DNA from 2 places in the Arthrobacter sp. TmT3-37 genome. Region 2 is predicted to be linked to the other one. Evidence: predicted binding sites of a transcription regulator. Region 2 holds the regulator's gene; the other holds the start of a gene.
The links. Region 2 encodes LexA, which represses DNA repair genes until DNA is damaged. Its sites were predicted from a motif close to TCGAACANNTGTTCGA; they were not measured.

Region 1 (14,999 bases), on a different contig from region 2:
GCCGGCGGCTCAGCCCGCGAACCGGCGTCCCGCGACGAAGGTATTCGTCCGCCACATGCCGGCCGATGACCCCGCCGGCGCCGGCAACCAGGACGACCTGCGGCTCCTTGCCTGCCCCTGGAGGCGCTGCAGGGGTCGGTTCTCTGCCGTCATCGGTCACACTGGGCTCCTGGCGCGTCGGGGATCGGTGCCGAGGTCAGCGACTGGCTGAGCCCGGCCTTTGTGGTCGACGTCAACGATAGCCAGAGGCGGTCGTTCAGTGGAGCGTGCAGCGCCACCTGGAGGAGGAGTGTCGTCCGCGGGGATGGTGGTGTATCGGACTCGTCAGAACGGGCGGTGCTCCCGACGGTCCATGCGTCCGTGGCGAGGAAGGACAGAGTGCGACGGCGGCTACTGCGCTCCGGCGATCGGGTGGAGGTCCGTCGCGTCGAGCATCAGAGACTCGATGCTCGCCGTCAGGGCGCCGTCCGCCTCGGAGGCCGCCTTCGCATCGATCCACCGCTGGTCTGCGCCGAACGCCGCCCAGTTCGCCTTCGGATCGCCCTCGTGGCGCAGCAGGTAGACCAGGACATCCGGGACCCCGACCGGCGTCCAGTAGCCGAGGCTCGTCATGTTGTGTTCGACGAAGAGGTCGATGGTGCTGTCCCGGAAACGTGCCATCAGGGCGTCCAGCTTGCCGGGGGTTGCGGTGTAGGTGCGCAGTTCGTAGGTCATGGTTCTCCTTGTGCTGGCGACGGCGGTTGTCGGTTCCAGCCTAGGCGTGCGGGCCGCATCATCGTCCGCAGGTGTGCTGCTGTACCGGTCCGACCAGGCAGTCCCCGGGCGCCGACGCTCATCCTCTGACGGGGAGCCAGGCGGAGAGCTACGCGAAGAGCTCCGGACGCCGGCAGGTCATGTAGGTGTTGAGCTCCCGGGCGCGGAGCACCTCCGCGTGGTCGACCTCGGCGACCAGCAGTTCCTCCCCGTCGGCCGCGAGCCCGAGGAACGTCCCGTACGGGCTCGCGATGCTGCTCAGCCCGGTGAAGTCGGGCGCGGTGTGGTTGGCATAGGCGATGTAGACGCCGTTCTCGAGGGCGCGGGCGGGCACCAGCAGGGTCGAGATGCGCTCCGCGTTGTAGGTGTGCTCCGGTGCGCGGTTCCCGACGTCGCCCGTCGCCGGCACCGCCGTCGGGATGAGGAGCAGGTCCGCGCCCCGCTGCGCCGCACTGCGCGCGAACTCCGGGAACTCGATGTCGTAGCAGATGCCGAGTGCCACGGTCAGGCCCAGGAGGGGAACCAGCTCCGGAAGGTCGTTCCCCGGCAGGAAGACCGATTGCTCCTCCGGTCCGAACAGGTGCGACTTCCGGTACCGGGTCAGCTCCGTGCCCCGGCTGTCGAACAGTGAGGCGCTGATGTGCCGCCCGGTGGGCGTGGCCTCGACGGTGGATGCGACGAGCACGATGCCGTGGCGCCGGGCGATGCCCGCGAGTTCGGCACGGATGCCCTGCCCGTCCGAGTCGGCCACGCGTGCGGGCGCGTAGCCCGTGGCGAACAGCTCCGGGCTCACCAGGATGTCGGCGCCCAGCTCGGCGACGCGAGCCGCATACGTGTCGAGCCGGCGGAGGTTCTCGTCGACCGCGCCGACCACCCCCGCCGCCTGGAGTACCGCCAATCCGGCCATGCCTATCCCTCCCCGAACGGCTCTGCCACCGTCTTCCCGTGCTGACAGGGCCAACGTAAACCCGTTGACAGAGCCCATGCTAGGCCCAATCATTGACCCAAACCGAATGACATTCGATTAGCGGAGGCGGAAACCATGGATGCAGCAGACAGCGCGACAGCAGAAGCGTTGCAACGGAGATTGACGGAGATCTCGGCGCACGAGCAGGGCGATTCCTCGCGTGCCGCCCTCTCGGGTCGGGACCTCGGCCTGTTCACCCTGGTGACCCTCGGGATCACCGTGCTGGGTTTCCTGGTGCTGGCGCTGTGAGCGGGAACAAGCAGGGCAACGCCACCCCCGCCGTCGGCGAGACCAGCGGATCGCTCGGTTCACTGCCGCTGCTCCGCACCGAACGGATCTGGAACGGCGCCGACTTCACCGGCGTCAACATCAGCCTCGCCATCGCCACCTGGGCGTTCCTCGTCGGGGGCTCGACGGCGCTGCTCGTCGGCTTCCAGCAGGGCATCGCCGCCATGGTGATCGGCAACGCCATCGGACTCGGGTTCATGATCCTCGCCAGCGTCGTCGCCAGCCAGCGCTACGGCGTCGAGCAGTACACCATCCTCCGGCCCGTCTTCGGACTGGTCGGCGTGGGCATCCTCGTCTTCACCGTCATCCTGATCACCGAGATGGGCTGGTCGTCACTGCTGGCGATCATGGTCGGCAGGGCGGTCACGCAGGTGTCCAATTCGACGTTCGGCACCGACTTCGGGCCGGAAAGCCTCATGGTGACGTTCTTCGCGCTCGTCGCGATCGCCGTCTCCTGGTGGATCCTTTCCCGCGGACCCGTCACCATCGGGCGGTTCAACAAGTTCATCGCCCCGGGCCTGATCATCGTGACCGTCTTCCTGATGGTCTTCCTCGTGATCAACACCTCCTGGGACACGCTGCTCAGCGCCGCGCCGCTCGCCCCGTTCGAGGACGACCGCCTCAACTTCGCGCTCGCCGTCGAGTTCAATGCCGGTGTGGGCGTCTCCTGGTACCCGGTCATGGGGTCACTCGCCCGGCTGACGAAGACACCGCGGGCCGCCCTCTGGCCCTCGTACGGCGGGCTGCTCGGCGCCACCCTGATCGCGCAGATCGTCGGCATGGCCGCCGCCCTGACCCTCGGGGACTCGGACCCGACCGTCTGGATGCTGCCCTTCGGCGGCCCGATCCTCGGCGCCTTCATCCTGCTGTTCATCGCCTTCGCCAACATCACCAGCACGTCCTCCATCGTCTACTCGACGGTGCTGGCGATCCGGCAGGCCAGCGGCAACCTGCTCTCGCGGGTCCGGTGGGCCTGGCTCTGCGCGGGGTTCTTCGTGCTGCCGGCCATCCTCGCGTTCTTCCCGGGCTTCATGTACCTGCGGTTCATGACGTTCGTGACCCTCAGCGGCGCCTTCCTCGCTCCGATGTGCGGAGCGATCATCGCCGACTACTTCCTGCTGCGCCGCCAGCGCGTGGCACTCGAGGAGCTGTACCGGCACCGGGGGGAGAGCGCCTACCACTTCTCCGGGGGGATCAACTGGGCCGGACTCGGCGCCGTCGCTGCCGGGGCCGTCTTCTACCTCGTGATCTACAACCCGGTCACGCTCACCACCCAGCCCGTCTTCAGCTACATCACGGCATCCTTCCCCTCCGCCGTCGTCGGGGCGATCGTGTACTACGTGCTCGCCCGGGTGCTCTACGTCCGCCGCGGCGTCGGCGGCTATGCCCCGGCGGAGAAGGCCGGGAGGAACGCATGAGCCGCCCCGCACAGGCCGCGGTCCACCGCAGCGGTTCCCGGGACCTCGAACTGACCACGGTCGACGTCGCCGATCCCGGCCCGGGCACCGTCCTCGTCCGGATGGGCGCCTCGGGTGTCTGCGGATCCGACCGCCACGTGCTCGACGGCGACTGGACGCTGCCCTCACCCACGGTCATGGGCCATGAGGGCGCCGGTACCGTCGAGGCGATCGGCGACGGCGTCACCGACGTCGCGGTGGGGGACCACGTCATCCTGTCCTGGTTCTACCCCTGCCGGCGCTGCACCGCCTGCCTCTCCGGCAAGTCGTACGTATGCACGGGCAGCCGGTCCGAGGAATGCCTGCTGCCCGACGGCAGCACCCCGCTCTCGCTCGACGGCGACCGCGTCTTCCCGTACCTGACCGTCGGGTCGATGAGCCAGTACGCCGTCGTGCCCGAGGCCGGTGCCATCCGCATCTCCCGTGAGGTCCCGTTCGACGTCGCGAGCCTCATCGGCTGCTCGGTCGCGACGGGGTTCGGAGCCGTCGTGAATGACGCCGGCGTCGAGGCGGGCACGTCCGCCGTCGTCGTCGGCACCGGCGGTGTGGGGCTCTCGATCATCATGGCCCTGCGACTCGTCGGCGCGAACCCGATCATCGCGGTGGACCTGAGCGAGGAGAAGCTCGCCGCGGCAAGGGACTTCGGCGCCACTCATACCCTCACGCCGTCCGCGGGGCTCGCTGAGGAGATCCAGGGCCTGACCGGGGGAGGCGCGGCCTATGCCTTCGAGGCGATCGGGCGGGTCCAGACCATCGAGTCCCTTCCCTCCCTCATCGCGCCCGGCGGCAAGGCCGTCATCGTGGGTCTGCCGCCCGAGGACAGCCCGGTCTCCATCGACGCGTTGCTGCTCGCCGAGAGCGGCAAGTCGCTCATCGGCTCCAACTACGGGTCCACCGTGCCGGGTCGGGACTTCCCGCGGCTCGCGGAGCTGTACCTCGCCGGTCGATTGCCCGTCGACCGGCTCATCTCGCACCGGATCGGCCTCCAGGAGGTCAACGAGGCCTTCGACGCGATGCGCAGGGGGGAGCGAGCCCGTAGCGTGATCGTGTTCTAGTCACTTGATGGCGACGGCCGGAGCGTTACGCGGGCACAGTCGTCAGCGGGCCGGAGCCTTCAGCAGGCACAGTCGTCAGCGGGCCGGAGCCGTCGGCGGGCACAGTCGTCGGCGGGCCGGAGCCGTCGGCGGGCACAGCCGTCGGTGGATACAGCAGTGCGGCGACGCCGCCGAGTCAGGGGGAACATGGGGCGGCCACGCCAGGCGATCCTGTCGCCGGAGAAGATCTATCGGGCGGCTCTTGAGCTGGTCGACGAGTTCGGGGACTTCACGCTGCCGGGACTCGCGAAGCGGCTCTCGGTCAGTCCGTCGTCGATCTACCACCATGTGCAGGGACGGCCGGAGATCATCAACGGGATCCGGTCCGTCATCGGAGCCGACGCCCTGGCAGCCGGGGACTTCTTCACGGCCGGCCCCGCGTGGCAGGACCGGGCCGCGGCATGGGCCCGCAGTTACCGCAGCGCGCTGGGCCAGCACGCGAAGTGCATCCCGCTGCTCGTGGGTGAGGCGGTGACGGACCGGGCGACGCTCGAGATCTACGAGCACCTCGCCGCACTGTTCGTCGAGCAGGGCTTCGCACCCGACGACGTGGTGGTGGCGGTGACCGTGCTCGACAGTTTCATGCTGGGCTCTGCCCTCGACGTGGCGGCGCCCGAGTCGGCCTGGCTCGCGGATGCCGAGGCCCAGCCCGCGCTCCACGGAGCGTTTGCGCGGGCATCCCTTGCAGGACCGCGCGCCGACATCAGCTTCGAGGTAGGGGTGACGGCGATCGTCGCGTACCTGCAGACGCTGGCCCGGGACTGAGGGCGCCGGCGATGCTCGCGCCGGCGGCTCGGAGATCCTGCCCAGCTGACAAGAACTTCTAGCGGGTCAGTGCAGCCTGGAACGTCGTAGTGTTCGCCTACTCTCTGGGTATGACGACGATCTCGAAGGGGTCCAGCCGGACGACGTCGTGTCCTCGATGCGGCCACGAGGCTTGGCCGATCGCCTACGGCATGGTCCCGCCCTCCGTGCAGGAGGAGAACCCCCGCGTGGTGTACGCGGGCTGCGTGATGAGCGAGGAATGGCGTCCCGATCCCGCTACCGGTGAGCCCCGGTACGGGACGCCCGAGTGGGAGTGCCAGAAGTCCGGGTGCCGTCACCGCTGGTGGTGAGGGAGCCTGCGGCGTAGATCGAGCGACGCCGGATCAGCGGCGCGTCTCGAGCGACGCGGGTCGCGTTACGCCCGGTCAGCGACCCGGGTCGCGTTACGGCGTGCCGTCCTCGCCGGCCCAGGCCCGGGCGTAGAACTCCGGGGACAAGGCGTCCAGCAGCTCAGCGTAGGCGCCGGCCTCCATCGCCTGCGCCGAGGTCTCCGGGACGGACGGCGCGAAGGCGGACACGCCCAGCCCGGCCTCGCGGCCCTGCAGTGTCAGGCCGGCCGCCTCGAGGATCGTGGGGTACAGGTTCAGCTGGTCCACGCGGGGGCGCAACGTGCTGTCGCCGTCCGCGCCCGGTATCCAGATCCGGTTGAAGATGGTGCGGTTGCTGTGGTTGTCGAGCTGCTCGTGGAAAGCGTCGCCTGCACTCATGTGCTTGAGGTGGTCGCCCATGATCACCACGGCGGTGTCGTCGAGGTAGCCCTTCTCCTCCATGTAGTCCACGAAGCCGGCCATGAGGGTCATCGAGCAGGAGAACACGGAGGTGACCTCGCTGTCCGTGTCCACGTCGCAGTAGTCGTAGACGTGCACCGGCTCGTGGGTGTCCAGCGTCAGCAGGGAGAGGTTGAAGGGCTGACCGGTCCGCTCCGCGTCCGCGTGCAGTTGATCGATCTCGTCCTTCGCGTGCTCCAGGAGTCGTTCGTCGCTCAGTCCCCAGTCGCTGCGGAAGTTCTTCACCGGTTCACCCGCGGCCCGCCAGTCGGCAAGGCCCTTCACCTCGGAGTAGCCGTGGCTGCCCAGGAACGTGTCCTTCGCGGCGAACGAGGAGTTGGCGCCGCCCAGGAAGACGTTGGTGTAGCCGTGGTCGCCCAGGACATCGCCGAGGCAGGTGATGCCGCCCAGGTAGGTGTCGACGTCGTCGCCGTCGGTCGAGGAGGAGCTGCTGTCTCCTGCGATGCCCAGGCCCTTCAACGGGACGCCGCACTGCGTCGAGGTGATGCCCGCCATGGTCCAGCCCCCACCCCGATACTGCTGGAGGTAGTCCACGCTCTGCCAACCGTCGGACGCCCTGGTTGCAGCCTTGAGGGAAGCGAAGGCGTCCTTCTCGAAGAGCTGGTCGTCCGCGAGGGTGGCTTCACCGGACTCGAGGTAAATCAGCACCAGGTTGCGCTTATCCTCGTCGCCGGTGACGGTCGGTTCCACGTAGTAGTCGCCGAGGTCGTACTCGGAGTTCGCAGCTGCGATGTAGTCCTTCACCCCGACCGAGCTCGCGAAGGCCGTGGTGCCTCCGACGACGACGGCTGCCACCAGGGCGGTGGAGAGGGAGCGCATGACCCACCGGCGGCGAGGGCGCACGATGTCGCCCAGGTTGCGGTGCTTGCGGCGACGGCGGGACTGCCAGAGGGCGATCCCGAGCGTGAGCAGCAGGGGTACGACGCCGATGCCGAAGACACCGATCCAGACGAGGCCGCCACCGCCGTCGGTCTCCACGGAGACGAGGTTCAGGAGCATCTGCCCCACCGAGATCTCGCCCCAGTAGTAACGGATACCTGCGGCGGCGATGAGCAGCGCGAGCCCAGCCCAGATCAGGACGTAGACCAGGACGCGTCCAAGGACGACGCCGACCCGTCGGGTCACGTGCAGAATCCGGCCGAGCATGGCAACACCTCGCGTTCGGGATGCCCGCGTGGTCGCCGCACACCCTTGACATTCGCCCCGTTCTCGGGCGGAAAGATTTTAGTACCGTCAGGCTACCTGTTCAACCTGAGTTCACCCGTACTTCACCCGCTGCATCGTGCGGCATGCGACTATTCCCGTGGTCGATCCGGTGCCGGAACCTTCTCAGCAGTGAGTGCTCCCACCGGCCGCTCGTGCGGGACGAGGAGGGCTGCGGGTTCTCCTGGTCGGCCCCAGCGCCATCGATGACTGCTCCGCGCCATGCCCGAGGAGCGGGCTGCCCTTGCGTCGCGCTACTGCCCGACGTCCTCGCCGGCCCAGGCTCTCTCGTAGAACAGTGGGGACAGTGAGTCCAGCAGTTCGCCATAGGCAACCGTCTCCATCGTCTGCGCCGACCCCTCCGGGACGGATGGCGCGAAGGCGGACACCCCCACCCCCGCCTCGCCATCCTGCAGCGTCAGGCCGGCCGCCTCCAGGATCGTGGGGTACATGTTCATCTGGTCCACGCGGGGGCGCAACGTGGTGGTGCTGTAGTCGTCGCCCGGTATCCAGAACCGATTGAAGATGGTGCGGTCGGCGTCGTCCAGCTGCTCGTGGAACGGGTCATCCGCGCCCATGCGCTTGAGGTGGTCACCCATGATCACCACAGCGGTGTCGTCCAGATAACCCTTCTCTGCCAGGTAGTCCACGAATTGCGCCACCAGGGTCATGGAGCAGGAGTACACGGAGGTGACCTCGTTCTCCGTGTCCACATCGCAGTAGTCGAAGAGGTGTGCGGGCTCGTGGGTGTCCAGCGTCAGCAGCGTGAGATTGAAGGGTCGACCGGTCTTCTCCGCCTCGGCATGCAGTTCGTCGACCTCGTCCCGGGCGTAGGCCAGAAGGCGTTGGTCGCTCAGGCCCCAGTCGCTGCGGAAGTTCTCCTCCGGCTCACCGGCGGCCCGCCAGTCGAAAAGGCCCTTCTGCTCCGAGTAGCCGTGGGTGCGCAAGAAGGTGTCCTTTGCGCCGAAGGCGGCATTGGCGCCGCCCAGGAAGACGTTGGTGTACCCGTGCTCGTCCAGGACGTCGCCCAGGCACGTCACCCCGCCCAGATAGGTACTCGCATCGCCACCGAGAGCATTGGTCTGAGGGCCTCCGCCAGGGGAGGCCATGCCCTTCAACGGGATGCCGCACTGCGTCGCGGTGAGGCCGCCCATGGTCCAGCCTCCGCTCTTGTACTGCTGGAGATCCTCCACGCTCTGCCAATCGTCGACCGCCTTGGTGGCCTCCTTCAAGGCAGCGAAAGCGTCCTTCTCGAAGAGCTGGTCGTCTGCGAGGGTGGCTTCGCCGGATTCGAGGTAGATCAGCACCAGGTTGCGTTTGTTCGCGTCGCCGGTGACGGTCGGTTCCACGTAGTAGTCGCCGAGGTCGTACTGGGAGCTGGCCGCCGCGATGTAGTCCCTCATGCCGACGGTGGTGTCGAAGGCCGTGGTGCCGCCCAGGACCACCGCGGCCACCAAGGTCGTGGAGATAGTGCGCGATTTCCACTGCGAGCGACGAGGGTGCTTGCGGCGTTGGACGTACTGCCAGAGCGCGATCCCGACGGTGATGAGCAGGGGAGCGACGCCGATTCCCAGGATGGCCACCCAGACGATGGCTCCGCCCCCGCCGTCGGTCTCCACAGAGACCAGATTCATGAGCATCTGGCTCACGGTGATCTTGCCCCAGTAGTAGCGGATGCCGGCGGCGGCGATGAGCAGCGCGAGCCCGGCCCAGATCAGGACGTAGACCAGGGTGCGTCCCGCGACGACGCCGACCCGTCGAGCCACCTGCAGTGCTTCGTCAGCCAAGGCAACACCTCGCGTTCGCAGATGCCCGCGTAGTCGCCGTAGACCCTTGACATCCGGCCCGTCCTCGGGCAAAAGAATTTTAATACCGTCAGGCTACCTGTTCAACCAGAGTTCACTCGTTGTTCACGATTGGTACCCTGCTGCACGTCGTGAGCTGTACCCTGCGGCGCTCCGCCAGCGGTGCCCCGCGAACCCTCAAGCAGAGTTGCTACGGGCAGTAGATTGCGCGGGCTTCGGCGTCGAGTAGTTGCTCGTGGACCGCCTCCTCCACCTGCCAGTACCTGTTTCTTCGCGGAGTCCGACCCGGATCGACGTACGTCGGCGGAGTGAACCAGGGGATGCCGTGCTTCGATTCGACCGTCCACTTCCCTTCGTGCACCACGTGATGATGACGTGAGCACAGGAGGACTCCCTGGCTGATACTCGTCGTTCCTCCTGTGGCCCAGGGCGCAATGTGGTGGGCTTCGCACCAAGTCGCCGGGATCGAGCAGTCGGGGAAGGCGCAACCCTTGTCCCTCGCAACGAGGCCGCGGCGCAGATGTGGAGGGAAGAGCCGCTGTGCCCGACCGATGTCGAGGATCTGGCCCTTGCCGCCGAGGACCAGCGGGATGATGTCGGCATCACAGGCCAGCTTCCGGATGCTTCGTGCGCTGATCTGCTGCCCGAACACAGCGTGACCGGCCCGCTCCATCTCGCCTACGAGGTCCGAATAGCTGATGGTCACCATGACCTGGGGGCGGTGTCCGCCTGATGCGGACAGCCCGTCCGTCGACAGGGCGATCCTGCACGCGGACACCAATCCGTCGAGGAGGCTCTGGGAGCGCGTCGGCCGGGCGTCGTCGCCGGCGTCACGTGAACCTGAGTCGTCCCCTCCTGTGGAGCCTCCGCCGGCGTCGCTCCAGCCTGCGTCGGTTCCACCGGCGCCACCCCAGCCTGCATTGGTTCCGCCAGAACCGCTCCAGCCTGAGTTCTTCTCGCCGGAGCCTCCCTCGCCTGTGCCGCCCCAGCCTGAGTTCCTCCCGCCGGCGCCACCCTCGCCTATGCCACCCCAGGCAGTGCCGCCCCCGCCGGTACCGCTCCATCCGCTTTCACCGGCAACCCCGACGGTTCTGATCCCACCCGCCGGGTCTCCGATGGCCTCAAGGGCGCTGGACTTTCCCCTCGGATTCGTCGCAGTGTTCATGGCGGTCACCAGATGCTCGAACTGCTCATCGGTTGCGCCGATCTCCAGAAAATGCAAGCCGTTCCGTCTGCCCTTGAGGAAGACACCCTGTCGTGCCCGCAGTACCTTCTCCGTAGGCTCCTGCCCGTCCTGGTCGAGTACACCTTCCCAGCGTCGCGCCAGAACGCGCAGGAGGTCCTCGTCCGACTCCATCGCCTGCAGCGTGAGGTGGCGCTCCATCGATTCGAGCTGCCGTGGAGTTGCGACGGCACGTACCCGCTGAACCGCATCATGGACGATCGAGACCGCGCGTCCACTGACCTCGCCCGCGTTCGCTGCGGTGCCGAGGATGGGCATCGGAGCGAGAGTGGAACAGCCGCTCGCAGTGACGCCGGGCAGGACGCCTGCTGCAAGCCTCAACCGGCGGTTCGCCTCGAATCGGCTGATGCCGAGTCGGGCTCGCAGGAAATCGGCACTGGTCCTGAATTCGGGATGTCGGGCCTTCTTGTCCCGCTGATCGGCATCTGCTGAAGGAGTTCCGGCGATGTCCTCTGAGCCTTCGCCGTCGACCTTCGACAGGGTGAGCTCCGCCCGCACGATGAGCGATCCGGAAGCGTCCTGCTCGCCGGTGCCCACTACGTCGTGGTCCTGAGCGGCTCGAGCGGCAATGATTTGCAGATAATCGACGATCTTCGAGATCTCCTCGATGGTGACGAGCGCTTCCACGACGTCACTCTTGGGGAGGAGGAGGTGGTGCTCTGCCAGGTCCTGACCGAAAGCGAGCAGCTCGGACCGAATGAACTCCAGTGGAGTATCGGGATGCTCGAGCGGTGCAACGGCCATGACTCATTTTATCGAACGTACGTACTAATCCCGCTTCCTCTGACCCATTGTGGAGGAGAAGTCAGGCACCTCTCCTCCACAGCCTTCGAGGACGCCCGTCGTCGGCCGCTGGTGCCGCAGCAACGCCGAGGTCGCGTCGAGTGCCACAGCAACCCCGAGGTGGCGGGCAACGCCACAGGAACGCCGAGGTGGCGAGCAACGCCACCGCAGTGCCGAGGCCGCGCTCAAGAACGCAGCCACGCCAAGGCCGCGGGCATCGACGCCGCAGTCGGGATAAACGGCACAGTCGAGGTTCGGTCCTTCACGCCTCGGGGCGAGCCCGTCGGTGGAAGGGGTCACCCCTGAGCGCAGCAAGTCCGCGCGGACGTCAGGCCGGGACGCTGAGTCCCTGCAGCCAGGCCTGCCACGCCGGCTCCTCGCGCTGCACGTAGTCCGCCGCGTCGGCGGAGAACAGATACGCCCGTACGCCCACGGTCGCTGTGCTCTCGCCCTCGCCGTGAGCGAAGACGCTGAGCATCCCGGGAACCGGTGCGGTGATACGGATCAGTACCTGTCGCTCACCGACACGCTCCACCGTGCCGGTGGTGCCACGGACCTCGACCGCTGCGCCCTCATCGCCCAGGCCGAGCGCGCCGTGCAGCGTGGCCCAGAGCGTCTGCGCGTCTCCGGGGTGGGAGGCGGAAGCTTCGAGCTGAGTGACCTCCTGGCCGGGGAAGTGCGTCAGGTACAGGCGCAGGTTGTCGAAGAACGGCATCCAGCTGGTGCCCATGTCATCCCAGAACTCCGACTCCCAGGCATCGCCGGTCCCGAAGCCGCTGCTGGTGACGTGCACGATGCAGGTGCCGCCCGAGCGCGCCTCGACGAGGAATTCCGACGTCAGCGGGCTGAGCGCCTCCGGGTCCTTGCCCATGAGGGCGGCCCAGTCCTCCTCGTACTCGATGCGGCGCGGCGGGTCCCAACGGGTGACCTGACCGTCCGAGCCCATCTCGGGACCCATGGCGAAATGAAGGGAACCGCCTTCGCGCTCCTCCATCTCGGTCGGCAGGAACCAGGCACTCATGCCCTTGGCGGTGGCGATGGCCTGCCAGACCTGTTCCGGGGTCCCCGGGACCTCGACGCTGAATTCCAGGCGGTACGGGACGTTCGGGGTCGTGCTCATGACTTCTCCTCGGGAAGGGGGTGGGCGGCGACGACGAGCCGGTGGGGGAGCCCGTCGTCGTGGTGGTAGCGAGCGGCCAGGTCGAGCACCGCGGCGGTCAGATCATCCGCGAAGGCAGCCCGGTCAGCGGCAGACCGGAAACCGATCTGCGTGTCGATGGTCAGCGTCGGCAGGCGCTGACCGGACGCGCCTGCCCGGCGCGCCAGGGCGCCGACCTCGCGCATCAGCCGGCCGGCCAGCGCGACGAGGTAACCCGCCGACAGGTGATCATCGTTGGCGTCCGGATCGGCCGCGGACCCGCTGACCGCCGCAGGTGACACGACGTAGGACGCAGCCGACGCCTGCAGCACCCGCTCGGTGATACCCCCGTGCCGGCGCTCCTCGAACAGTTCCACGAGGCCGTGCGTCTCGAGCGTCCTGAGGTGGTAGTTGATCTTCTGGCGTGCGATACCGACCCGGGCGGCGAGCCCGGCGGCGGAGGCCGGAACGGCGAGCTCGCCGAGCAGCCTGGCTCGGACCGGATCCAGCACAGCGGCGGCTGCCTCAGCGCATTCGATGACTTCGACGTCGTACATGCCATCATCGTGCGCTCGACAAGAAAAGTTGTCAATAGGTCTACTCCGCCGTAAGGAAGACAGAAGGTGCCGAGAAGCAGCTTCGGGACCAGCCGAGGAACAGGCGAAACCCCGATGACCGGCAGCTCACCCGAGGAGAGCGCGCAGAGGCCTATGTGCTCACGCCGTATCGACCCGATCGGGTCAGATCAAGGAAGGAACTGGCCACCGAGGAACGATGCCGCGGGTCGCCGGGAGCGCGGAGCGGACGGCGGGTACCACCGTCATCAGGAACTGTTGCGCGACAGATCGTCGGCGAGGCGGAGCAGATCGGCTCCCAGACGGCGGGCGCGATCGGCGACCGCGTCGGCAGTGTCACCAGCCGACGACGGCGAGAGGCCGCCTGTCACGGCCGGCGCCGGAGGCTCATTCTGGATGTCGATGTCGAACACCACATGATCGGGGTGGTGCCAGGTCGAGAAGACCTCCACGGGCCGGCCGTCCTGGTCGAAGCTCGTCCCCTCCAGGAGAAGGACGGGCGACGACGCCTCCAGCATCAGCAGTCGCAGCAGGTCTCCGTCGCCCGGTACCGCCCGGATCTGCCGCTTGCCGGACGTGATCCGCACGCCGAACTTCTCGCCGAGTACCGCATGGAGCGAGGCGTCCCGCAGCGACTCGGCGTCCAGTGCGGAGAAGACAGGTGCCGGCAGCCATGTATGGATGACGGCGATGGGTACGCCGTCGGCCGTCCGCAGCCGCTCGAGCGCGAGAACCTGCGGAGTCCCGAGGACCGCCGTCGATGCATCGGCGTCCTGCACGGTCAGCGACAGCACCTCCGTTCCGACGCTCGCCCCGGTGCTGCCCAGCTGCGCCGAGAGCCCGGACGTGCGGTGCACCAGCCGGTGGTGCTCGCGGCGTGGAGCAACGGTGCTGCCGCGCCCGCGGCCCCGCTCGATCAACCCTTCATCGGTGAGCGCGCCGAGGGCCTGACGCACCACGGACCGGGACACCCCGTACCGCACCTGCAGCTGTGCCTCACTGGGTAGCGACGTGCCCGGCGGTAGCGAGTGGTTCAGGATCTGCGCGCGCAGATGCCCGCGGAGCTGCAGGTGCAGTGGCTCGCTGCTCCCCGCATCCAGTGGACGCTCCTGTGGATCGTCTGGTCCGGTCATGAGAGGCTCCGGTTCACGATGGTGGTCAAAGACCTACGCGTCAGCGCTGTCGGAGGACGACGAGGCGCTGTCGGAGGACGACGAGGCGCCGTTCGGCGACGACGAGGCGTCGCCGTCCTCCTCGAGGATCTTGCCGTCGTGGACCCGCTTGAGCTCGATCCCCTCGAGGTAGCTGGGGACGGGTGGGTCGAGGTCTTCGTCGCTCGTCATGATTCCGATCCTAGGCGCCGGGAGAGGACAAGCGGCGACGGCGTCGGCAGCGTGCCCCCTCCCGGTCATCAGACTGTACGAACCCCTACTTCTTCTGCGCGGTCCGCCAGACGACATCCCAGCCCGGTGCCAGCGCAGCTGCGCGGCGCATCGACAGCACGAGACTGGCTTCGCGGGCGATGCCCTGACCGGCGATGTCGAACGCCGTACCGTGGTCCACCGAGACGCGGACGACGGGCAGTCCGACGGTGATGTTCACGCCGTCGTCGCCATAGACGGCCTTGAAGGGTGCGTGGCCCTGGTCGTGGTAGCAGGCGATGACCATGTTCCACTTGCCCTTGACCGCGGCGGGGATGAGCGCGTCCGCAGGGATGGGCCCGTGCACGTTGATGCCGTTTTCGCGGGCGGCGGCGACGGCGGGGGCGAGGATGTCGGCGTCCTCGTCGCCGAACAGGCGGTTCTCGCCGGCGTGCGGGTTGAGACCGGCGAGGCCGATCGGCTCGTCAGGGTTGCCGAGCGCCTTGGTGAAGGCGCTGACGAGCTCGATGACGTTGCCGGTGCGTTCCGGCGTGACGTCCTCGATGGCCTGCCGCAGGGAGACGTGGGTGGTGAGGTGGAAGAAGTAGAGGTCGCCCGCGGACAGGACGAGGCTGAAGTTCTCCACGCCGAACTCGTGCGCGAGCAGTTCCGTGTGGCCGGGCCACTTGTGACCGCCGGCATGCATCGCGGCCTTGTTG
Region 2 (14,999 bases):
GGCGACATCCTCCGCGAACTTCTGGAGCAGGCGGATGCCCATCTCGGGACGCTGCTGCTCACGGCCGCGGAACTGGATCATGGCCTTGACCTTGTCACCGGCTCCGAGGAAGCGCATCGCGTGTCCGCGCTTGGTCTCGTAGTCGTGCGTGTCGATCTTGAGGCGGAACCGGATCTCCTTGAGGACCGTGTTGGTCTGGTTCTTCCGCGCCTCGCGCGCCTTGACGGCCGCTTCGTACTTGTACTTACCAAAATCCATGAGCTTGGCCACCGGAGGCTTCGCCTGCGGTGCTACCTCGACAAGATCCAGGTCGGACTCGGCGGCAAGTCGGAGCGCGTCCTCGATACGGACGATTCCTACCTGTTCGCCGGCAGGTCCGACCAACCGCACCTCGGGAACGCGGATACGATCGTTGATTCTTGGCTCGCTAATGTGTGACTCCTGTGGATTCTCAAACCGGAACCGCGTGCGAACGAAAGAAGGCCTCCCATTGCATGCGCAATCGAAGGCCTCGTCAACCGGTTCTGGATGGTCGGCGGAAGCGCGAGCTTCCCGCCCGCACATCGGCAGGACCGACCAGGTGACCCGGCTACCTGCAATGCGACGGGAGGTCGCACCAGGCAAACGCGGGTGGGAGAGGACTCCGCTTGCATCCCGACCGCTTCCCCGCATGCCCTGTGAGGAGCACGACGAGTACCTGCGACCGGTTGGTCTATGCCAAGCTTACCAGTATGAACACCCCACACGACAATCCGCAGCACTCCTCCGATGCCGGGGCGCCACCTGCCTCCCGCCGCAGCTTCGCGGAGGAGCAGGAACACGCCGCCGGCCCCTCCGATGCGGAGCAGGACGTCCGCCGGCAGATGCGGGACATCTCCGAGGTGGCGGCCGTGGAGGTCATCGTGACGTCGGCGGTACACCTCATGAGTGCGGCCGCCGTGAAGTGCGGCCTCGGCCACGAGGAGAACGCCGAGCAGCTGAAGGACCTCGACGAGGCGCGCAAGCTCATCACGGCCCTGGCCGGCTTCGTCACGGCGGCGGCACCGGAGATCGGCTCACAGCACGCCGGACCGCTGCGCGACGGCCTGCGTTCCCTGCAGCTCGCCTTCCGCGAGGCGTCGATCATCCCCGACCCGCCGGGGCAGGGTCCCGGCGAGAAGTACACGGGCCCCGTCAACTGATCCCCCGGCCGTTCCGGGGATGATCCTGAACGAGCCGCACCGGCCGGTGCGGTTCGTTCGCGTTTCAGACGTGCGCGCGGCCCGACGCGACCCGGGAGACCAGGCGGGACGGCCGGGGCCGCGGGACCGCAGCTCCCCTGCCGGGGGCGCAACGGACCGGCGCGGCGGCGGACGTCAGCGCGAGCGACCGGCCGCCTGGGGCGACTCCGCCGTCGCCGGTCGCTGCCCGAGGTTCCGTGCGGCGAAGCCCGCCGCACCGATGAGCGCCGAGACGACGCCCACCGCGGTGAAGCCGCCCCAGGGTCCCGTGGCGTCGATCAGCACACCGGCCACGGGAGCGCCGAGCGCGACACCCGAGGTCAGCGCCGAGCCGTACCAGCCCATCGCCTCGCCCCTCCGGTCCTCGGGGACGAGATCGGCGACCTTCTCCGACGCCGCCGAGAGCACCGGAGCGCAGAGCAGGCCCGCGGGGATCGACAGCAGGGCCAGGGACAGGGTGCTGTCGGCGAAAGCCATCGGCAGCGTCAGCAGCGCCATGCCGAGCAGGAGGAGCGACGGCGGGACGGGCCGGTGCAGCGCCCCGTAGAGGAGACCGCCCACCACGGACGCAGCACACCACGCCACGAAGACGAGGCCGAGCTGCCCCTCGTTGCCGGCGTGCTCGAGTGCAGCGACGATGCCGACCTCCGAGCCGGACAGCACGAGTCCCGCTCCCGCCGCGATGACCATGACCACCACCAGCGGAACCGTCAGCCAGGGGAAGGCGCGCCGAACTCCCCGGCGGAGCAGCGACGGACGCCGTTCCCCCTGGTGCACGGCGTCGTGGGAGCCGATGAGGTCCGCTGCGGCCTCGCCGATCCCGGCCGGCGCCGCTGCCGACACGGTGACGGCATCAGGGAGTTGCTCCGAGCGCGTCGGCGGGTTGAACCACATCAGGAACAGCCCGGCGGAGGCCGTGGCGAGTCCGACGAGCGTCAGGCCGAGCACGGTGGAGATTTGCGTCGCCAGGACGACACCCACCGCCGGCCCGGCCATGAAGATGACTTCGGTCGAGATCGCGTCGAGCGTGAACGCCGTGCGCCGCCGGTCGCCGTCCACGAGGACGCCCAGCGCCTGGCGGATGACCGAGAACGCCGGAAGGGTGAACAGGCCTCCGACCAGCGCGGCGACCAGCAGCCAGTGGTAGGGCAGGTGCGGGGCGACGGACCAGATGGCCGCTTCCGCGACGATGGACGGGACGAGCGCCCGGCGCAGCCCCGCGCTGTCGATCCGCCGTCCGCGCCACGGGGCGCCGACGGCTATCCCGATGGTCACGACGGCCGCGACGGCCCCGGCCTCGGCGTAGCCGCGGTCCAGGGTCTGCACCACGTGCAGCGTCAGCAGGACCCCTGCCGCGGAGTGCGGGAAGCGGGCGATCATCCCGACGATCAGCAGGGTCCGGACGGACCGGATGCGCAGCAGGTCCCGGTATACGGCGAAGTTCACGAGCTGTCCTTCTCCGCCGACGGCTCCGTCAGCGGGTGAGTTTGATGTCGAGCGAGTCGACGCGATCCACGAATTCGGTGAGTGCGAGGAGCCTCGTACGGAAGGACGACACGACGTCCCGTACCCCCTGCGGAGTCAGTCCCGCGCGGAGCTGGAGGTCCATGCGCAATTCGGGACCCGGTCCCCCACCGGACGCAATGCTACCGTCGGCAGCCCGCGTGAGGACGCCTCCACCGGGCCTGAGCCGCACGGACAGGACATCCTCCTGCACGCGCGCCGCCCCCTCGACGAGTGCGGCCAGCTCCTGGTCCTCGTAGGACGGGGTCCAGCCGGTCTGCCGGGCGAGTGCCCAGACCGCAGGACGCCGGAGGACGAAAGTCACGTCGGCACCCGGGTCGAGCACCAGCAGTTCGGCCTGCTCTGCCGCGGCGGCGAGGGCGGCCCGCGCCGCGTAGGCGGCCACGGGCCGGGCGTCCGGGTGCCACCGTTCCAGCGCCCGGCTGGAGGAGAACACCGGCAGGGCCTTCCGCCCGTCCGGCGCGGTGAGCGTGACGAGCGCCATGTCCGCTTCCTTGTCGGCCCGGAGGCCGGAGGCGGCGTCCCCTTCCGCGCCGAGCTGGGCCACGATGGGGATGAACACCCGTGCCGTCGTCAGTGCGGCGAAGACGGCCCGTTCACCCCGTCCCGGCCGGTCGGACGTCTCCAGGAGTCCGGCCACCGCGGCGGCGAGCCGCGCGTCGGCCGCGCCGTCGTCGTCGTCGAACGCGTGCAGCGGATTGTCGGGTCCCGACAGGTCCCGCCCGGCCCACGGCCGTCCCGCGGAGTCGGCGGTGTTGCCGGCCAGCGCGGCGGCGATGTGCGCGGGCAGCTGCCTGCCGGTCACGCGTCCGCGGCGGGCAGCCCTGCCACGTCCAGGGCCTGGGGCAGGGTGAAGGCTCCGGCGTAGAGGGCCTTGCCCACGATCGCGCCCTCGAGTCCCTGCGGCACGAGCTCGCGGAGGGCTGCGATGTCGTCGAGGCTGGAGATACCGCCCGAGGCGACGACGGGACGTGTCGTCTTCGCGAGGACCTCCCTGAGGAGTTCGATGTTGGGGCCCCTGAGGGTCCCGTCCTTCGTCACGTCGGTCACGACGTACCGCGCGCACCCGGCATCCTCGAGGCGCTGCAGGACCTCCCACAGGTCTCCGCCCTCCTGCGTCCAGCCGCGGGCGGCCAGCGTGGTGCCGCGGACGTCCAGGCCGACGGCGACGGCGTCCCCGTAGCGGGCGATGGCCAGCTCGGTCCACTCGGGGTTCTCGAGCGCGGCCGTGCCGAGGTTTACACGCGTGGCACCCAGTTCCAGTGCGGCGTCCAGCGATTCGTCGTCGCGGATGCCCCCCGAGAGCTCCACCTTGATGTCCAGGTGCTTCACGACACGCTCGAGCAGCTCCCGGTTCGAGCCGCGCCCGAAGGCCGCGTCCAGGTCCACGAGGTGCACCCACTCGGCGCCGTCCTCCTGCCAGGCGAGCGCCGCGTCGAGCGGGTCCCCGTAGCTGGTCTCGCTGCCCGCCTCGCCCTGCACCAGGCGGACGGCCTGGCCGTCCGCGACGTCGACGGCGGGGAGGAGTTCGAGCGTGGGTGATTCGGAGAAGGGGCTCATCGTCTGCTTGGCTGCTTTCGTACGCGCGGCGCGGGCCGCTGGGTCGGGACGGTCGGTCTGGACAGGGTGCTGCGGCTAGTCGCCGGGCAGGGTGAACAGGTAGGCGGCGAGCAGCGAGAGCCCCGCCAGCACCAGGAAGGCGATCCACACCCAGCGCGGGAACTCCTGGCTCCGGAGGGAGTAGGCACCTCCGATGAGGACGCCGGCGGCTCCCATGAGCACGAGGCTCAGCACCGGCTCACCGCAGGCTCTCGATCCAGTTGCGCAGGAGCTGGGCGCCCGCGTCACCGGACTTCTCCGGGTGGAACTGCGTGGCGCTGAGGGGCCCGTTCTCGACGGCCGCGATGAAGCGCCCGCCGTGGTCGGACCAGGTGACCTGCGGCGGCCTCATGGCGGGCTGGTTGACGTCGAAGGACCAGTCCTGGACGCCGTACGAGTGCACGAAGTAGAACCGCTCGTCGGCGATGCCGTCGAACAGGACGGTGTCCTCCGGTGCGTCCACCGTGTTCCAGCCCATGTGCGGCACGACGTCCGCCTTCAGCCGTTCCACGGTCCCCGGCCATTCGCCCATGCCCGGCGTCCGCACACCGTGTTCGACTCCTTCGTCGAAGAGCACCTGGAGGCCCACGCAGATGCCGAGGACGGGACGCCCGCCCGCGACGCGGCGGCCGATCATCCGCAGGGCGTCGACATCCTTGAGTCCCTTCATCACGGCCGCGAACGCGCCGACGCCCGGCACGAGCAGTCCGGACGCGTTCAGGACGTCGTCCGGCTCGGCGCTCAGCACCACCTCGGCGCCGACGTGCTCGAGGGCGCGGACGACGGAGCGGACATTGCCCGACCCGTAGTCGAGCACGGTGACGGTGCGCGCGGTCATAGCGCCCCCTTCGTGGACGGGATGCCCTCGACGCGGGGGTCGGGTTCGACGGCTGCACGCAGCGCCCGGGCCAGGGCCTTGAACTGGGCCTCGACGATGTGGTGCGGATCGCGGCCCGCGAGGACGGTCACGTGGAGGCAGATCTGGGCGTGCAGCGCGATCGCTTCGAGGACGTGGCGCGTGAGGGATCCGGTGAAGTGCCCGCCGATGAGGTGGTACTCCTGCCCGGCGGGTTCTCCCCCGTGCACCAGGAAGGGCCGTCCGGAGATGTCGACGACGGCGTTGGCGAGGGCCTCGTCCAGCGGCACCGTGGCCTCGCCGAAACGGCGGATGCCCGCCTTCGTGCCCAGGGCCTGACGGAGGCCCTCGCCGATCGCGATCGCCGTGTCCTCGACCGTGTGGTGGACGTCGATGTGGGTGTCACCGGAGGACCTGATGGTGAGGTCGATCAGGGAGTGCTTCGACAGGGCGGTGAGCATGTGGTCGTAGAACGGCACGGTGGTGTCGATCGAGGACACGCCCGTGCCGTCGAGGTCGAGTTCCACGAGCACGCTGGACTCACTCGTGACGCGCTCGATGCGGGCCGTACGGCCGCTGGCGGCATCAACTGTCATTGCATTCCTTCTGTGCGCCGGCGGTCGGCCGGGCGCTGATCGGCAGTGGTCGGGAGGGCTGGTGGCGCGGGGCCGGGAGGATGCGGCGCTCCGAACCCTTCAAGTCTAGGAGGACCGGGCCGGGCGGGGCGCCGCGGTACCGGCTACAGCAGCTTCTTCAACGCTGTGAGGAACACCGTGGTCTCCCGCTCTGTTCCGGCGGTGACGCGCAGGGAGCCGGGAATGCCGACGTCGCGGATGAGCACGCCTGCGTCCCGCAGGCCCTCCCAGACCCGGTGGGGATCCTCGAGGCCCGAGAAGAGGACGAAATTGGCGTCCGACGGAGCCGGCGAGAGCCCGAGGTCCTCGAGTTCCCGCACGATGCGGTCGCGCTGCACCTTGATGGCCTCGACATTGGACAGCAGCGTCTCTGCGTGGGTGAGTGCGGCGTTGGCCGCCGCCTGCGTGATGGCCGACAGGTGGTACGGAAGGCGGACCAGCCGGAGGGCGTCGGTGACCTCCGGGGCGGCGGCGAGGTACCCCAGCCGCGCCCCCGCCAGGGCGAAGGCCTTGCTCATGGTGCGCGAGACCAGCAGGCGCGGTCGGCCGGGGAGCAGCGTGAGCGCGCTCGGTGTCCCCTGCTGGGCGAACTCGCCGTACGCCTCGTCCACGATGATGATGGCCCGCGCGTCCTCGCCGGCCTCGTACGCGGCCTCGACGACGTCGAGCCCCAGTGCCGTGCCGGTGGGGTTGTTGGGAGAGCACAGGAAGACGACGTTCGCACCCGAGGACCGGATGGCGCGGGCTGTCGCGTCCGGCGTCATCGAATAGGCGGACCCGCGCTCGGCGGTGATGTAGCGGGTTCCCGTCCCGCTGGCGAGCAGCGGGTACATCGAGTACGTCGGCGGGAAGCCGATCGCCGTGCGTCCCGGCCCGCCGAAGGCCTGGAGGACCTGCTGCAGGACCTCGTTCGACCCGTTGGCCGCCCAGAGATGCTCGGGCGTCAGCCCGTGCCCGATGTAGTCGGCGAGGTTCTTCCGCAGCTCGGTGAACTCGCGGTCCGGGTACCGGTTCAGGCCCGTGGTGGCTTCGGCGACGGCCTGGACGATGGCTGCATGCACGTCCGCCGGTACACCGTGGGTGTTCTCGTTGACGTTCAGCAGGATCGGCACATCGAGCTGCGGTGCACCGTAGGGGTGCAGCCCGACGAGGTCATCGCGCAGGGGGAGGTTTGCCAGGGCATCGACGGAGGAGGGCACCGTTCAAGTTTAAGCGATGGCGGCCCTCGCAGCGAATGCTGCGCGTCAGGTGCCTGGACCGGCCCTGCCCGGCAGGGCGGGAACCGATGCGGGACCGGGGGCTAGCCCTCGGCCGGTATGGAGATACTCTGGCCGGCCTGGACGACGGACGAGCGGAGATTGTTGAGCTCTACCATCTCCGTGACGACGTCGCGCGGGTCGCGATCGGGGGCGTACCGCACGGCGAGGTCCCACAGGGTCTCGCCCGCGGCCACGTTGACGTCGACGACGGACGAGGAGACGGGAGCCGATTCCCCGGCCTGGGCCTGCGAGGTCAGGAAGGCCCCGAGGAGGATCAGGGCGGCGACGCCCAGCGCGATCGGCAGGCCAACGAGGAGCAACCGCCCCCGCCGGGTGAGGGTCAGCGGGCGCTCCGGTTCCCGCGGCGAGTGCTGGTGCTCCCCCGCCGACGTGGAAGCCGACGTGGAAGCCGGCGCGGGAGTCGAAGGAGCCGCGACGAGCCGGAGGTGGACCCCCGGCCGGGCGGGTGCCAGTGCCAACGCCGTACTGCCCTGCGGTGCTGGTGCCTCTGTCATCGGCCTACCTCTTTCCCTTCGAATGTTCCGTGTGGAAACGCAGCGTGTTTCGAACACACGTTCTAATTCAGCTGCGCTTATTTCTAGCATCTACGGACGATGCTTGTCGAGACTCGCTCGAACATATGTTTGAAAACCGCCCCGGACTGGCCTAGCGTGAACAGCACGGTCTATCACCGGCGTGTCCTGCTCCTGAGCCGCAGGCCTGCCGGTGATGGTCCCAAGACAACCATCCGCCACTGACAGAAACGGCTCCCACTGCGCGGGAGCCGCACGGCGGACACGACGGGATGCGCAGTCCCAGGCGAAAGGCACACCAGTGGTGGAACCAACACCGGCAGCGCGGCAGGAATCGAACATCGCCGACGTCCCCACCGATGCCGTGCCCCTCTCGGCCGGGCGGGGACGCCCGAGGGGCCGTTCCGTGTCGAAGGGGCTGACGGCGCGCCAGCTGACCATCCTCGAGACCATCCAGCGCTCGATCGCCGACAAGGGCTACCCGCCCTCCATGCGGGAGATCGGCGACACTGTCGGGCTGGCCAGTCTGTCGAGCGTGACGCACCAGCTCTCCCAGCTGGAACGGCTCGGCTACCTGCGACGGGACCCGAAGCGTCCTCGCGCCATGGAGGTGCTGCTGCCCCTGACGCTCGCGTCGGAGCCGGTGTCCGCCGGCGCCTCCCCGACGGACCGCAAGCCTGCGGGCGAGCACCAGATCGCCGTCGACACCGCCCTCGTGCCGCTCGTCGGCCGCATCGCGGCAGGCGGGCCCATCCTCGCCGATCAGGTCGTGGAGGACGTCATGCCCCTGCCGCGCCAGCTCGTCGGGCACGGGGACCTCTTCATGCTCAGGGTCTCCGGGGACTCGATGGTGGATGCCGCGATCTGCGACGGCGACTGGGTCGTGGTGCGGCGGCAGCAGAGCGCCCAGAACGGCGACATCGTCGCGGCGCTGCTCGACGACGAGGCCACCGTGAAGACCTTCCGCCAGCGTGACGGGCACACGTGGCTCCTGCCGCAGAACACGCGCTACGAGCCGATCCTGGGCGACCACGCCAGCATCATGGGCAAGGTCGTCTCGGTGATGCGCGCCCTCTAGGAGGCGCTCCGGCGCGTCGTCGGCGACGCCGCCGAGCGCTTCGGAGTCCCTCCCGGCGCCGACGTCGCAGGCGAACCTACCGGGCGCCCTCCAGGAGGCCTGCGGATACGGCGGGACGGGCGTCAGCGGCCCGAGAGGCGTTCGAGGATGCCCGTGACCGTGGCGCGGTCGGTGGTCGCCCAGAAGGGCGGCAGGGCCGCCCGGAGGAACCCGCCGTACCGTGCGGTGGCGAGGCGGCTGTCCAGCACTGCCACCACTCCCCTGTCTCCCGCCGCCCGGATGAGGCGACCCGCTCCCTGGGCGAGCCGCACGGCCGCGTGGGTGGCGGAGACACTCATGAATCCGTTGCCACCGTTCCGCGCGACGGCCCTCGTCCGGGCCGTCATCAGGGGATCGTCGGGTCGGGGGAACGGGATGCGGTCGATCACCACCAGCCGGCACGACGCCCCTGGGACATCGACACCCTGCCACAGCGACATGGTCCCGAACAGGCAGGTGTCGGGCTCGTCGGCGAACTGCGTGACCAGTGCGCTGAGGGAGGACTCCCCCTGGCACAGGATCTCGAAGTCGACCTTCGGTCGGAGCGCCTCGGCCGCCTCCTCGGCGGCCCGTTTGGACGAGAAGAGGCCGAGAGCGCCCCCGCGTGAGGCCCTGAGCAGGACCAGCAGCTCGTCCAGCTGGGCGTCCGACGTGCCCCGCTCGGGTTTGGGCAGGTCCTTCGCCACGTAGAGGACGCCCTGGCGCGGATAGTCGAAGGGGCTCCCGACGTCCACGCCGGTCCAAGCGGGCGCACCGGGACCACTGAGGCCCAACGACCCCGCCACCGGACCGAACTCCGAGCCGATGGCGAGCGTCGCCGACGTCAGGATCACGGTGTGGTCCTCGAAGAGGCCTTCCCGCAGCCGTCCCGCCACCGAGAGCGGGGCGACGTTCAGGGTCGCCGGTGCACTCTCGTCGGGCTGCGCATAGCCCGCACCCGGTGTGAAGGTGCTCGGGCGGGATGCCCAGACCACTTCGTTGAGATCCGGTGCCGCGAGGATGCGCTCGGCCAGCTCGAAGACCAGCGTCGTCCTCGAGCGGGCGACCTGCCGGCCACCGTCGGCGTCGGCCTTCGATTTGCCGTCCGTCTTCGTGTCGGACAGGGCGGCCCGCGCCGCGTCGCGGACCTGCGCCAGCGACTGTTCGAGATCGTCCGGCAGGCCGCCGGGCAGCAGGCCGGACGGGATGAGCTCGGCGGAGGCCTCGAACGCTGCGGCCGCGGTGTCGAGGGCGCCGGTGCTGATGGAGGCGTGGCGCCGCAGGGCGGCCGCCGCGGCCATCACCATCGAGGCGGACAGCTGTCCGGACACGGCGCCCGTCACCCGGTCGTGGAGTTCATGGGCCTCGTCGATCACCACGACGTCGTATTCGGGGAGCACGGCGATGCCCTCGAAGGCGCTGATCGCGAGCATGGCGTGGTTGGTGATGATGATGTCGGCGTCGGCCGCGGCGGCCCGGGCCTTCTCGCTGAAGCACTCCTGGGCGACAGGACAGCGGGCAGCGCCGAGGCACTCCATGCTGGAGACGGAGACCTGGCGCCACGCGCGGTCGCTCACGCCGGGCACGAGGTCGTCGCGGTCACCCGTCGTCGTCTCCTCCGCCCACTCGCGGAGACGCACCACGTCCCTCCCGAGGGCCGATGCGGGGGCTCCACCGCCGGCAGGGGAAGGATGGGGGGCAGCGTCCTCGCCCAGGCTGAACAGGGCGTCCGGGGCGTCCTCCTCGGGAAATCCCCCGCCGGTCTTGTGCAGGCAGACGTAGTTCGAGCGGCCCTTGAGGAGCGCGACGTCGACCGGGCGTGCGAGCGCGGGCCGCACCGCGTCCAACAGGCGCGGGAGGTCCCGCCCCACGATCTGCGCCTGCAGGGCGAGCGTCGCCGTCGAGACGACCGACGGACGGTCGCTCTCCAGGGCATGCGCGAGGAGAGGCACGAGGTAGGCCAGGGACTTGCCCGTCCCGGTGCCGGCCTGCACGAGGAGGTGGTCGCCGGAGCGGATGGCCTCGCTCACCTGCCGCACCATCTCGTGCTGGCCGGCGCGCATCTCACCGCCCATCGCCGCGACGGCGGCGTCGAGCAGTTCCAGGGCCTGCCGGGCCTCGGCGGAGTGGTGCGCTGCGTCCGGCGCCGCGACCGCAGCACCGGACCGCACGCTCTCACTCATGCCGGACGTACGGCTCCAGCTCGGCTGCCAGGCCCTCCCGGACCATCACCTCGAGGCGCGTGCCCTCGTCGGCGTGCTCCATCCCGAGGATCTCGACGTCCTCCTCATGGAGGCGGCTGACGACCTCGCCGTGCGCGTAGGGCACCAGCAGGTCGAGCTTGACGCCCGGACGCGGGATGTTCGTGCTGATCAGCTGACGGAGCTCGGTGAGCCCGGCGCCCGTCCGGGCCGAGACGACGACCGAGCGCTGCTCGCGCTGCCGCAGCCGTTCGATGACGAAGGGGTCGGCCGCGTCGGCCTTGTTGAGGACGATGATCTCGGGCACCTTGCGGGCGTCGACCTCGGTCAGCACCGCGCGGACGGCGGCGATCTGGCCTTCCGGATCCGGATGCGAGGCGTCCACGACGTGCAGGATCAGGTCGGCGTCGGCGACCTCCTCGAGGGTCGAGCGGAACGCCTCGATCAGCTGCGTGGGGAGCGACCGGACGAAACCGACCGTGTCGGCCAGCGTGTAACCGATGCCGTCCGGCGTCTCCGCCCTGCGGATCGTGGGATCCAGGGTCGCGAACAGCGCATTCTCGACGAGCACGCCGGCGTCGGTCAGCCGGTTCAGCAGCGACGACTTCCCGGCGTTGGTGTACCCGGCGATCGCGACGGAGGGGACCTGGTTGCGACGGCGGTTGGACCGCTTCGTCTCGCGCGCGGGCTTCATCTCCGCGATCTCCCGGCGCAGCTTGGCCATGCGCGTGCGGATCTTCCGGCGGTCGAGTTCGATCTTCGTCTCACCGGGTCCGCGGGAGCCCATGCCGGCGCTCGCGCTGCCGACCTGGCCGCCCGCCTGGCGGGACATCGACTCGCCCCAGCCACGCAGGCGCGGCAGCAGGTATTCGAGTTGCGCGAGTTCCACCTGGGCCTTGCCCTCGCGGGACTTGGCATGCTGCGCGAAGATGTCCAGGATCAGCGCGGTCCGGTCGATGACCTTGACCTTCACGATGTCCTCGAGCCCACGGCGCTGCGACGGCGACAGTTCGCTGTCGACGATCACGGTGTCGGCACCGGTCGCCTGCACGATGTCCTTCAGCTCCTGGGCCTTGCCCGACCCGAGGAACGTGCCGGGGTCCGGCTTGAGCCGGCGCTGCACGATCCCGTCGAGCACCTCGGACCCTGCGGTCTCCGCGAGGGCGGCCAGTTCCTGCAGCGAGTTCTCGGCATCCTGCGCCGTGCCCTCGCTCCACAGACCGGCGAGCACGACCCGCTCCAGCCTCAGCTGCCGGTACTCGACCTCGGTGACGTCCTCGAGTTCGGTGGACAGTCCCGCGACACGGCGGAGCGCGCGGCGCTCGGCCAGGTCCTCCTGGTCCCCGTCCGCGTCGGAGGGCACTTCGTCCTTCGACAGCGCGAGCGCGCGCGACCGCCAGGTCTTCTCCACGGGCGGTGCGGTGTCGCCCGTCTTCTGAGGTCCGTTCGTCGCCTTCGCCGTGGCAGCTTCGTCGCTGGCGAGGATCCGGTCGATGACGGCTTGGATCTCCTCCCGGCCCATGTTGGCTCCGGTGGAATGTCCGTGATTCTCGGTCATGGTCTCCCTAGGTGGATGTCGTCCAATTCTACGGCCGCCGGAGGGACGCCTTCCAACGAATTCTCCCAGCGCGAAAACTGCCCGGAGGGTGCCGCGGACCGGGGCACTAGGCTTTCCTGCATGGAGTCACAGCACTATTTCAGCGCGCAACCGGCCGGACCCGACGTCCGCCGCCCCCTGTCCGTCGTCCTCGCCGGCGCCCGCCGCGACCTGGTGACGTCGTCGGGCCTGTTCAGCCCCGACGGCGTGGACAAGGGGACGGCGATCCTCCTCGACACCGTCCCCGAGCCCGAGGGACAGCACCTGCTGGACATCGGCAGCGGCTGGGGTCCGATCGCCCTCACCATGGCCCTGAAGGCTCCTGCGGCGACGGTGCATGCGGTGGACGTGAACGAGCGCTGCGTCGCGCTGACGGCCGAGAACGCCGAACGGTTGGGGCTCTCCAATGTGGTGGCCACGACGCCGGACCACGTCGACGCCGATCTGCGCTTCGACACCATCTGGTCCAATCCACCCATCCGGATCGGCAAGCAGGAACTGCATGCCCTGCTCCTGCGCTGGCTGCCACGCCTGGCCCCGGGCGGGCGGGCATGGCTCGTGGTGCAGAAGAACCTCGGTGCGGACTCGCTGCAGCGCTGGCTCGGCGACGAGTTGCCCGAGGGCTTCACCGTCCGCCGCGCCGAGACCTCCAAGTCGTTCCGCATCCTGGAGGTCCACCGGCCCGCCTGACGACTCCCGGCCCTTCCGCCGCTCCCGCCGCTCCCGCCCTCAGCCGGCGGGCAACAGCATGCCGTCGGCGACCAGTTCGGCCGGTCCGCTGAGCTGGACGTGCTCGCGGCCCTCGGGCCCGTCGAAGAACGTCACCCCCACCACCCCGCCCGGAACGGCCACGAGCCACCGGGCCGGGGCACCTTCGCCGGCCCAGTACCGGGTGGCGGCCGCCGCTGCGCACGCGCCGGTGCCGCACGACTGCGTTTCCCCCACGCCGCGCTCGTGCACGCGCATGGTGAGTCGCCCGACGCCGTCCTCACCGACCAGCGGATCCGCGGGGACCACGAGCTCCACGTTCGTCCCGGCCGGTGGTAGGGGCTGCACGGCCGGGGCGTGGTACAGCTCGGTGCGCTCGAGGTCGGCCCGATCGGCGAGTGCGACGACGGTGTGCGGGTTGCCCATGCTGATGGACAGCGCCGGGCGTTCGACGTCGAGCCCGCCGATGTCGACGAGGGAGTCCATGCCGCGCGCGACGGCCGCGTCCGGGAAGATGAACTCCCACGGCCCCATGTCGACCGCGTAGCCGTCCCCCGACCGTGTCACGCGCTTGACGCCCGCGCGGGTCCCGATGGCGAGTTCGCCGCCGTCGGGCAGGTCGGCGACACCCTTGGCGAGGAGGAAGTGCGCGAAGACACGCACGCCGTTGCCGCACATCTCCGACAGGGAGCCGTCGCCGTTGCGGTAGTCCATGAACCATTCGGCGTCGGGCTCCGTCTGCAGGAGGGCGCGTCCCTCCGGGAGCACTGCCGATCGCACGGCGCGGATGTACCCGTCGGCACCGATGCCCCGGTGCCGGTCGCAGAGGCCCGCGACGAACGCCGGATCGGCAGGTCCGGTGCCCTCGGGATCGAGCGTCAGGACGAAGTCGTTGCCCGTGCCGTGTCCCTTGGTGAAGGACAGGCCAGACGTAGGCCGGGCAGCGGGGGCAGGGGCATCAGCGGGGAATCCGGTCACCGTCCTAGGATATGTCCCCCGGTGCACGGACGATCCCGACGGCCCGCTCGAGGAGTCCGGGCTCCTGCCGGTCCAGCCAGGACACCCGCGGGTCACCGCGGAACCAGGTCAGCTGCCGCCGGGCGAAGCGGCGCGTGGCCGCGATGGTGTCCTCGACGGCGTCCGCCTCCGTCATCGACCCGTCGAGGACGCGCAGGAACTGCCCGTAGCCGAGCGCCCGCGACGCCGTCCGCCCCTCCCGCAGCCCGGAGGCGGCAAGGCGTTCCACCTCGTGCGCGAGGCCGGCCCGCACCATGGCGTGCACGCGGTCGGCGAGCCGCTCGCGCAGGATCGCGCGGTCCACCGCCAGCCCGATCTGCACGGCGGGCTGGTGGTACTCGCGCCGCGGCATGAAGGCGCTGAAGGGCCGTCCACTGACCTCGAACACCTCGAGGGCCCGGATGAGCCGACGGTCGTCGTCGATCCGTTCCGCGGATGCGGGATCGACCGCGCGCAGTCGCTCCCGGAAGGCCGCACTGCCCCCGGCCGCCAGCACCGCCTCGAGCCGGGTGCGCACGGCCGCGTCGGTGGGCGGGAACTCCAGCCGGTCGAGGGCCGCGCGGAGGTACAGTCCGGAACCGCCCACCAGGATGGGGACGCGGCCCCGGCTGCGGATGTCCGCGATGACGCGCCGGACCTCCTCCTGGTACGCGGCCACGCTGGCTTCCTCGGTCACGTCGAGGACGTCCAGCAGGTGGTGCTCGATGCCCCTCCGGTCCGGCAGGGGCAGCTTCGCGGTGCCGATGTCCATGCC

Region 1: a site for LexA is predicted at 11,179-11,194, ahead of ACX80U_RS03665 (HNH endonuclease signature motif containing protein). Genes of this name have one in related genera too.

The regions. Positions count from the first base shown of each region.
Region 1 is NZ_JBTNDU010000002.1:169,402-184,400, forward strand. It holds gene ACX80U_RS03615 (SDR family oxidoreductase) at 1-160, opposite strand, end outside; gene ACX80U_RS03620 (NIPSNAP family protein) at 391-714, opposite strand; gene ACX80U_RS03625 (nitrilase-related carbon-nitrogen hydrolase) at 863-1,660, opposite strand; gene ACX80U_RS03630 (hypothetical protein) at 1,796-1,969, shown strand; gene ACX80U_RS03635 (purine-cytosine permease family protein) at 1,966-3,426, shown strand; gene ACX80U_RS03640 (zinc-binding dehydrogenase) at 3,423-4,520, shown strand; gene ACX80U_RS03645 (TetR/AcrR family transcriptional regulator) at 4,707-5,324, shown strand; gene ACX80U_RS03650 (hypothetical protein) at 5,435-5,674, shown strand; gene ACX80U_RS03655 (LTA synthase family protein) at 5,768-7,318, opposite strand; gene ACX80U_RS03660 (sulfatase-like hydrolase/transferase) at 7,630-9,162, opposite strand; gene ACX80U_RS03665 (HNH endonuclease signature motif containing protein) at 9,371-11,167, opposite strand; gene ACX80U_RS03670 (SRPBCC family protein) at 11,535-12,326, opposite strand; gene ACX80U_RS03675 (ArsR/SmtB family transcription factor) at 12,323-12,901, opposite strand; gene ACX80U_RS03680 (GntR family transcriptional regulator) at 13,168-14,052, opposite strand; gene ACX80U_RS03685 (hypothetical protein) at 14,086-14,262, opposite strand; gene pdxA (4-hydroxythreonine-4-phosphate dehydrogenase PdxA) at 14,348-14,999, opposite strand, start outside.
Region 2 is NZ_JBTNDU010000013.1:62,623-77,621, reverse strand. It holds gene infC (translation initiation factor IF-3) at 1-390, opposite strand, end outside; gene ACX80U_RS14755 (DUF1844 domain-containing protein) at 732-1,181, shown strand; gene ACX80U_RS14750 (MFS transporter) at 1,356-2,666, opposite strand; gene ACX80U_RS14745 (SseB family protein) at 2,695-3,549, opposite strand; gene priA (bifunctional 1-(5-phosphoribosyl)-5-((5-phosphoribosylamino)methylideneamino)imidazole-4-carboxamide isomerase/phosphoribosylanthranilate isomerase PriA) at 3,546-4,304, opposite strand; gene ACX80U_RS14735 (hypothetical protein) at 4,380-4,538, opposite strand; gene hisH (imidazole glycerol phosphate synthase subunit HisH) at 4,543-5,181, opposite strand; gene hisB (imidazoleglycerol-phosphate dehydratase HisB) at 5,178-5,795, opposite strand; gene ACX80U_RS14720 (histidinol-phosphate transaminase) at 5,939-7,033, opposite strand; gene ACX80U_RS14715 (LysM peptidoglycan-binding domain-containing protein) at 7,135-7,608, opposite strand; gene lexA (transcriptional repressor LexA) at 7,991-8,704, shown strand; gene ACX80U_RS14705 (ATP-dependent DNA helicase) at 8,827-10,905, opposite strand; gene hflX (GTPase HflX) at 10,898-12,481, opposite strand; gene ACX80U_RS14695 (class I SAM-dependent methyltransferase) at 12,602-13,210, shown strand; gene dapF (diaminopimelate epimerase) at 13,250-14,206, opposite strand; gene miaA (tRNA (adenosine(37)-N6)-dimethylallyltransferase MiaA) at 14,211-14,999, opposite strand, start outside.